One region of the Methylobacterium sp. Leaf361 genome, then DNA from elsewhere that is predicted to be linked to it. Evidence: predicted binding sites of a transcription regulator. Region 1 holds the regulator's gene; the other holds the start of a gene.
The links. The regulator LexA, encoded in region 1, represses DNA repair genes until DNA is damaged. The targets are predictions, from matches to a motif close to TGTTCNNNNTGTGTTCNG.

Region 2: parE (DNA topoisomerase IV subunit B) is a predicted target of LexA. The motif match lies at 2,582-2,599, and genes of this name have one in related genera.

Annotation. Positions count from the first base shown of each region.
Region 1 covers NZ_LMPY01000056.1:179,174-183,380, reverse strand. Annotated here, with positions in the region: gene ASG32_RS27650 (hypothetical protein) at 1-282, shown strand, start outside; gene fae (formaldehyde-activating enzyme) at 322-861, opposite strand; gene ASG32_RS27640 (hypothetical protein) at 1,204-1,419, shown strand; gene ASG32_RS27635 (hypothetical protein) at 1,438-1,887, opposite strand; gene lexA (transcriptional repressor LexA) at 2,138-2,866, shown strand; gene ASG32_RS27625 (ComEC/Rec2 family competence protein) at 2,860-4,207, opposite strand, start outside.
Region 2 covers NZ_LMPY01000038.1:21,109-25,315, reverse strand. Annotated here, with positions in the region: gene ASG32_RS23070 (PRC-barrel domain-containing protein) at 1-254, shown strand, start outside; gene parE (DNA topoisomerase IV subunit B) at 415-2,475, opposite strand; gene ASG32_RS23060 (hypothetical protein) at 2,847-3,035, shown strand; gene topA (type I DNA topoisomerase) at 3,221-4,207, opposite strand, start outside.

The DNA.
Region 1 (4,207 bases):
TTCGACGTGACCTGCCGGGCCGAGCCGATCGTGCAGGCGACCTCCGCCGAGCCGAGTCCCTCGGCGACCTTCTTCCGCGACCTGTCGGTGGCCTCCGAGATCCTCGTCGGCCAACCGGCCGCGACCGTCGAGCCGATCATCGCCACCGCCTACCGGACCGCGCTGGCGGAGCGGCGCAAGTCGTTCATCCAGCAGAACGGCTGGTCGGCCTCCTGCTACACCGACCCGGGCAGCAGCGCGATGCGGACCCTCTGCTCGGTGGGGCGCATCCCGCCGGGCTGAGGCGGACCTGAGCCGGCAGGATGCGTGGCCTGGGCCCGCTCAGTACTCGATCACGCCGTCGAGCGCGTAGTGCTTCACGGTCTTCCGGTTGGCGATCAGCTCGTCGACCGTCGGCTCGCCCTTGAGGGCGCGGGCGATGGCGAGTTTCGTGGCCTCGTAGTTGGTCCGGTAGAGGTCCTTCTGGTCGAGGTTGTCGTCCTCGGCGCAGCGCTGATCGAGCCAGATCATGATGATCATGCACAGCTCGTCGAGCCCGTCCTTCGGCAGGATGCCCTCGATGATGCAGTCCACGATCGCGTCGCCGGTGGCGGCCTGGACCACGCCGCCGAGGAGCTCGGCATACTCGGCCGTGTGGATCGTGACCTTGGTGGTCATCATCGTGGCCGGGCGCACGAGCTGGTTGAGGTCGCGCACCACGAACATCCGCGTGTGGCCCTGGACCTGCCCCATCATCGACGCGAAGGCCTGACCGACCGGGCCGCGCACCGAGCCGATCAGCACCTCCGGCATGGCGTCGGTGTACTGGCCCTCGGCCGCCAGCACCGTGGCCTCGCCCGTGCGGAACCAGATCTCTTGCATGTTCGAACTCCACCTGATCGGAGCCCGCGGGAGACATCATCGGCGGCCTCGCGTCAATCGCCCCGAGGCCGGCCCCCATCCCGGCCGCCCCTGCCCTCGCCCGCGCCGCGGCGCGGGCGCAGCCCCGTGCCGCCCCGTATCGCCGCGATGCGGCCGCCGGCATCCGCGACGGCGCGCATCTCCACCCCCGCGCGGCCTGTGGCCTTGAGGAACGCGGCCTGTGGCCTTGAGGAACGCGGACAGGCGAGGCAGGGAAGATCGGAGCGCGGCTCCGGGAGCGGTCCCGGGCCTGGCCGTTCCGGTGGGCGCGCGGCGCCGTGCCGGGCATGCGGGAGGAACACGATGGCGGAGAGCACGGACCGGGGCTCCGGCTGGAGCCTTCAGGCGAGCGCCGTGCCCGACGGGGTGCGCCTGGAACTCGCCCTCGCCGACCTCGGCGGTGCGCCGGTCACCGCCGCGATCGTGCTCGACCGGACGGAGGCCCGGGCCTTCGCCCGCGCCCTGCTGGCCGCCGCCGGCGACGCCGCGGAGCGGACCTTCCCGAAGCCGGGCGCCTGAGGACGCGCCGCCGGCCGGTCAGCGCACGCCGAGGCCCGGATTGCGGCCCGGCAGGCGGGGGACCACGGTGCCGCGCTTCTCGATCGGCGCGTCGCAGGCGTAGGCGAACTCGGTCTTCAGCGGATCGAACACGGTCTCGCCGGTGATCCGGCAATCCTCGCGCACGGTCTCGTCGAGATAGGCCCGGGCGGCGGTGCGGAAGCGCTTCACCCGGGTGGCGCCCGGCTCCGGATCGATCCGGACCTCGCTCAGGTTGCAGCCGGTATACTCGCGCAGGGCGTTGGACACGATCAGCATCCGGCGCAGCTGCCGGTTGTCGTAGACCTCGTAGGGCTCCTTGCAGCCGATCGTGACGACCTGGGGAGTGAGCGCCACGTAGTTCCGCGAGATGTAGGAGAATCCGGTGGTGCAGCCGGCGAGGCCGAGGGCGGCGAGGCCGAGGGGCAGCAGAGCTGCGGGTCGTCGCATCCTCGTCATTCCAAGAGGGTCCCAGCCCGCACCCCGGATCCGCCGCCTTCCCGGCGGGGCGCCGCGATGCATTGAAACGGCTCCGCTTGCGCCGTCAATGCGTTTCTCGACCTTCTCCCGCGGGCGCGCCCGCGGCGCGCCGGGCCGAGCGGTGCCGCTCTTGCGGAACACTTGCGGAACGTTTAACCTGTTCGTGATTTGTTTCGGAGACCGTCACGTGGCGGTCCGCCAAGCCGCGAGTCCCCCGTCGATGCTCACGCGCAAGCAGCTGGACCTCCTGCGATTCATCCAGAGCCGGATGCAGGAATGCGGTGTCCCGCCGTCGTTCGACGAGATGAAGGATGCCCTCGATCTCAAGTCGAAATCCGGCATCCACCGGCTGATCACGGCACTCGAGGAGCGCGGCTTCCTCCGGCGCCTCCCGAATCGGGCGCGCGCCATCGAGGTGATCCGGATCCCCGAGAGCCTGACCCAGGCCGCTCCGGCGACTCAGGCCCCCGCCGAGCCGCGCCGCTTCACGCCGAGCGTGGTCGAGGGCGGTAAGTCCAAGCCGCCGCCGGCCCCGGCGAGCACGCGGATGATCGACGAGTCCGGCCGCGCCATCTCGATCCCGGTCATGGGCCGGATCGCGGCCGGTACGCCCGTCTCGGCGATCCAGAACCAGAGCCACGCCATCACCCTGTCGCCGGACTTCGTGGCCGGCGGCGAGCACTACGCCCTCGAGGTGCGCGGCGACTCGATGGTCGAGGCGGGCATCCTGGACGGCGACCTCGTGGTCATCCGCAAGCAGGAGACGGCCAATACCGGCGACATCATCGTGGCGCTGATCGACGACGAGGAGGCGACGCTCAAGCGCCTGCGCCGCCGCGGCTCGTCGATCGCCCTCGAGGCCGCCAACCCGGCCTACGAGACCCGCGTGCTCGGGCCCGACCGGGTCCGGATCCAGGGCCGCCTCGTGAGCCTCGTCCGCCGCTACTGAAGCGGCTCGGCCGGCGCGTCGCCGGGGGCGAGGTCTCCGCCCGGCGCGGCGTCGGCCTCCGGCGTCGCGGCGATCCCGTCCTCCGCGGGGCGGTCGCCCGGCTCCGCGGTGACCGGCCGCGGCGGTCCCGGCCCGTGCCCGGCGGCCGGCCGCCAGGGCACGGCGCGGGCGTCGTCCCGGGCGTAGCGCGCGGCGAAGCCGTCGCCGTCGGTCCGGAGGGCCACGGCCCCGCGGGCGGCGAGGACGCGCCGGTCGATCACCAGCGGCCCCGTGCAGGTGGGCGGCGCCGCGAGGCCCGTGATCAGCACCGCGGCGCGGGCGCAATCCTCCGGGAAGGCCCGCCGGTCCCGGACCAGGGCGACCGCCCGCCCGTCCGGCAGCCGGGCGGTGCAGCCGAGCCGGTCGCAGCGCCCGCTGCCCGACCGGACGATCAGCGCCGCGGGCCGCCGCCCGTCGCCGTCCGCCTTCAGCCACTGCTCGAGGACGAAGCCCGAAGGGCTGCCGAGGGCCGCGAGCCGCCCGTCCGGGCCCCGCACCGCAGCCCCCGCGCCCTGCCGGTCGACGTAGAGGTCGTAGTGGTTGGGCCGGGCCGCGAGGACGAGCCCGAGCAGGACCGGCGGCACGGCGAGCCAGCGCAGGCGCGAGGCCGGCAGCGTCCCCAGCAGCAGGCCGGCGGTCAGCAGGGCCAGCGCCCCGGCGCCGAAGGCCGGCAGCACCAGGACCGCCCGCTCGAACCCGGCGATCCAGTCCGAGATCGCCAGCATCCCGGCCACCGCCTGCCCCATCAGCCACCAGACAGGCCGGTCGAGGGCGAAGGGATAGGCGAGGCAGCCGATCACCGCGGCGGGCATCACCACCAGGGAGACGAGCGGCAGGGTCAGGGCGTTGCCGACGAGGCCGAAGGGCTGGACCGTCTGGAAGTGGTAGGTGGCGAAGGGGGCCGTCGCGACCTGCGCCACCAGGGTCGTGGCCAGGGTCCCGGTGATCGCCGACAGGCCGGTCCCGACGAGCCGCCCGATCCGCCCGGCCCCGGGGCGCACGAGCAGCCGCCCGTCGATCAGCCGCGCGCAGGCGATCAGCCCGGCCACGGCGCCGAAGGACATCTGGAAGCTCGGGCCGAGCAGGCCCTCCGGCTCGCGGGCGAGCGCGATCAGCGCCGCGAGGGCGAGGTTGCGCATCGACAGGGCCGGCCGGTCCACCAGGATCGCGCCGAGCATGATCAGGGTCATGATCAGCGAGCGCTCGGCCGCGATGTCCCAGCCCGAGAAGGCGCAGTAGGCGGTGACGCCGACCATGGCGAAGCCGGCCGCGATCTTCTTGATCGGCCAGAGCAGCGCGCAC
Region 2 (4,207 bases), on a different contig from region 1:
TACGCAACGCCGCCGGCGACAGCGTCGGCAAGATCGAGGATCTGCTCATCGCCGACGGCGGGACGCTCAAGGCCGTCGTGATCGACGTCGGCGGCTTCCTCGGCCTCGGCAGCAAGCTCATCGCGGTCGAGCCGGGCGCCCTCGTGCTGCGTCCCGGCGGCGACCGCTTCTCGGCGGTCCTCAACATGGGCAAGGACACGGTGGCGGCGGCCCAGCCCTTCGACCCGGCCAAGGTGATCGCGCCGCCCCGATAAGGCGCGACCGAAACCCGTCACCCGTCTTTGCGAGCGCAGCGAAGCAATCCAGGGCAGCGCGACTTCGGTGAACGTGGCGCTGCTGGGTTGCTTCGCTGCGCTCGCGATGACGGCGCGGCGCCATCGACCGACGCGGCGCGGCCGCGCCGGCGCTCCGGCGTCAAATGTCGAGGTCGGCGCCCTCGGCGAAGGCCGCGCGCTCGCTGATGAAGGCGAAGCGCGCCTCGGGCTTGTTGCCCATCAGGCGCTCGACCGTGTCGCCGGTCGATTCCCGGGCCTCGTCCAGGACCGCGACGCGCAGCAATGTGCGCTTCTTCGGATCCATGGTGGTTTCCTTGAGCTGGGCCGGCATCATCTCGCCGAGGCCCTTGAACCGCCCGATCTCGACCTTGCCGCCCTTGAACACGGTCTTGACGATCCGCTCCCGATCCGCGTCGTCCCGGGCATAGGCCACCTTCGAGCCCTGCTGCAGCCGATAGAGCGGCGGGATCGCGAGGTAGAGGTGGCCGCGGTCGATCAGCCTCGGCATCTGGCGGTAGAAGAAGGTGATCAGCAGCGAGGCGATGTGGGCGCCGTCGACGTCGGCGTCCGTCATGATGATCACCTTCTCGTAGCGCAGGTCCGCCTCGCGGAAGGCCGAACCGGTGCCGCAGCCGAGCGCCAGGGTGAGATCCGAGATCAGCTGGTTGGCGCCGAGCTTGTCGCGCGAGGCCGAGGCGACGTTCAGGATCTTGCCGCGCAGCGGCAGGATCGCCTGGGTCGCCCGGTCCCGGGCCTGCTTGGCCGAGCCGCCGGCCGAGTCGCCCTCGACGATGAAGATCTCCGAGCCCGCGGTGCCGGCCGCCGAGCAGTCGGCGAGCTTGCCGGGCAGGCGCAGCTTGCGGGTCGCGCTCTTGCGGGCGACCTCCTTCTCCTGGCGGCGGCGCAGGCGCTCCTCGGCCCGGTCGATCACCCAGTCGAGGAGCTTGTTGGCCTGGGCCGGGGAGGCGGCGAGCCAGTGGTCGAAGGCGTCGCGCACCGCCGTCTCGACGATGCGCTGGGCCTCCACGGTGGCGAGCTTGTCCTTGGTCTGGCCCTGGAACTCCGGCTCGCGGATGAAGACCGAGAGCATCGACGCGCAGGTCGCCATGACGTCGTCGGTGGTCACCGCCGTCATGCGCTTGGCCTGGTTCACCCGCTCGGCATGCTCGCGCAGGCCGCGCAGCAGGGCGACGCGCAGGCCGGCCTCGTGGGTGCCGCCCTCGGGCGTCGGGATCGTGTTGCAGTAGGAGTGCGAGATCCCGTCCTCGGCGACCATCCAGGCCACCGCCCATTCGAGCGACCCGTGCGAGCCCGGCTTGGTGATCTTGCCGGAGAACATGGCGTCGGTGACGAGTTCCTTCCCGTCGATGTCGCGGGCGAGGTAGTCGCGCAGCCCGTCGGGGAAGCGGTGCACCGCCTCGGCCGGCACGTCCTCCAGCCCCTCGAGGAGGGCAGGGGCGCAGCGCCAGCGGATCTCGACGCCGCCGAACAGGTAGGCCTTGGAGCGCGCCATCTTGAACAGGCGGCGCGGGTCGAACTTCAGCGAGCCGAAGATCTGGGCGTCCGGGTGGAAGCGCACGCGGGTGCCGCGGCGGTTCTGCACCCGGCCGACCAGTTCCAAGGCCCCTTGGGCATGACCGCGCGAGAAGGTCTGGCGGTAGAGGGTCTGGTTGCGCGCCACCTCGACCTCGAGCAGGTCTGAGAGCGCGTTCACCACCGAGATGCCGACGCCGTGCAGGCCGCCCGAGGTCTCGTAGACCTTCGAGTCGAACTTCCCGCCGGCGTGCAGCGTGGTCATGATGACCTCGAGCGCCGACTTGCCGGGAAATTTCGGGTGCGGGTCGACGGGGATGCCGCGGCCGTTGTCGGTCACCACGAGGGCGCCAGATTCCTCCAGCTCCACCTCGATGAAGCTGGCATGGCCGGCGACCGCCTCGTCCATCGAGTTGTCGATCACCTCGGCGAACAGGTGGTGCAGCGCCCGCTCGTCGGTGCCGCCGATATACATGCCGGGCCGGCGCCGGACGGGCTCCAGCCCCTCCAGCACCTCGATGTCGGAGGCGGTGTAGCCGCCCTCCGGCTCGGCGGCCGCGAGCGTCGCCACGGAGGCCGCCGAATCCAGCCGCCGCCGCGGCTCGGGCGGGCGGGCCGCCGCGCCCTTGCCGCCCGGCCCGAACAGGTCCCGCGCCGGATCGCTCACGCGCGGTCTCCTGGCGCGCGGCGCGTCGGCCGGCTCGGCTTCGCGCAGACGGGTCTTGGGACGGGTCTCGGGTCGTGGAGCATGCGCCTTCATCCCCGCATGATAGCGGAACAAACCATAAACATCAAAGCCGTTCGCCCTGCGGCGAGGCGGTCGCATCATCGCATGCTGCGCCGCCGCGAGCGAGGGCCGCGTCCGTGTCGGCACACGGTTCCGCGCGCCGGGCCGTCATCACGACGTTGCACAACAATGGGTTAAGGCTTTCTCGTGACCCGCATGCCCGGCTTCCACAGGCGACGCCCGGAACAGAACGGGACGATCGACGTTGGTGGCGGAGATAAATCTTGACCGTGGTCAGGGAGCCGCAGTCCATGAGCGACGCCGCGATCGAGGCCCGCCGCCTCACGTTGATCCGCTTCGAGCACGCGGCCGGCGCCGCCTTCGGCTGCGACGATGACGCGGCTGTCGCGCCGGCCGGGCGGGCGCTGGTCAATGCCACCACGATCACCTTGGCGACCTTCGCGACTGCGGTCGCGGCGACGATCACCTACTTGGTCTGAACCCGATCGCTGACCGCAACCCGCGGTGAGGGGCGGCAACGCTGCCTCTGCCACGTCCTTGCGAGCGGAGCGAAGCAACCCAGCCGGCGCCACGTTCGAACGCCTCGCGCTGCACTGGATTGCTTCGCTCCGCTCGCAAGGACGGGCGGGCTTGCCGGCCCGCCTCAGCCTCGTCCACGAACGCTTCAGCCCGCGCTCGACGTCTTCGCCGCCGCCTTCTTGGCCGCAGGCTTCTTCGCGGCGGTCTTCTTCGCCGCCGGCTTGTCGCCGCTCGCGGCCCGCGCCGACCCTTTCCGGACCGCCCCGCGCTTCGCCGGCTTGCCGCCGCCCGCGGCGCGCTTGGCGTTCATCAGGGCGATCGCCTCGTCGAGGGTCAGCGCCTCGGCGCTCATCGTCTTCGGCAGCGTGGCGTTGACCTCGCCGTCCGTGACGTAGGGCCCGTACTTGCCGGCCTTGACCACGAGATCGCGGCCGCTGGCCTCGTCCTTGCCGAGCGGCCGGCCCGGATCGGCGGCCGGGCGGCCGCGTCCGCCGCCCTGCTCCTTGGCGACGATCAGGTCGATGGCGCGGTTAGCCCCGATCTCCAGCACGTCGTCGTCCTTGCCGAGATTGGCGTAGGTTTTCCCGTGCTGCACGTAGGGTCCGAACCGGCCGAGATTGGCCAGGATCGGCTCGCCGGTCTCGGGGTGGCGGGCCACCTCGCGCGGCAGCGCCAGCAGGGCCAGCGCCTTGTTGAGATCCACGTCCGAGGGGCTGAGCCCCTTGGGCAGCGACGAGCGCTTCGGCTTCTCGGCGCCCTTCTCGGCGGAGGCCTCGCCGAGCTGGAGGAACGGTCCGAACCGGCCGTCACGCAGCGTCACCGGCAGGCCGGTCGCGGGATCGTCGCCCAGCACCCGCACGCCCGGCTGGCCGCCCTCGGCCGAGGAGCCGTCACCGTCGCCGTCGACGCCCGAGGCCGAGAGCTGCCGGGTGTACTTGCACTCCGGGTAGTTCGAGCAGCCGATGAACGCGCCGAACTTGCCGAGCTTCAGCGACAGCTGGCCCGAGCCGCAGGTCGGGCAGGTGCGCGGGTTCGAGCCGTCGCCCTTGTCGGGGAAGATGTGCGGGCCGAGGAGGCCGTTCAGCGCCTCCAGCACGTCGGCGACGCGCAGCTCCTTGGTCTCGCCGATCGC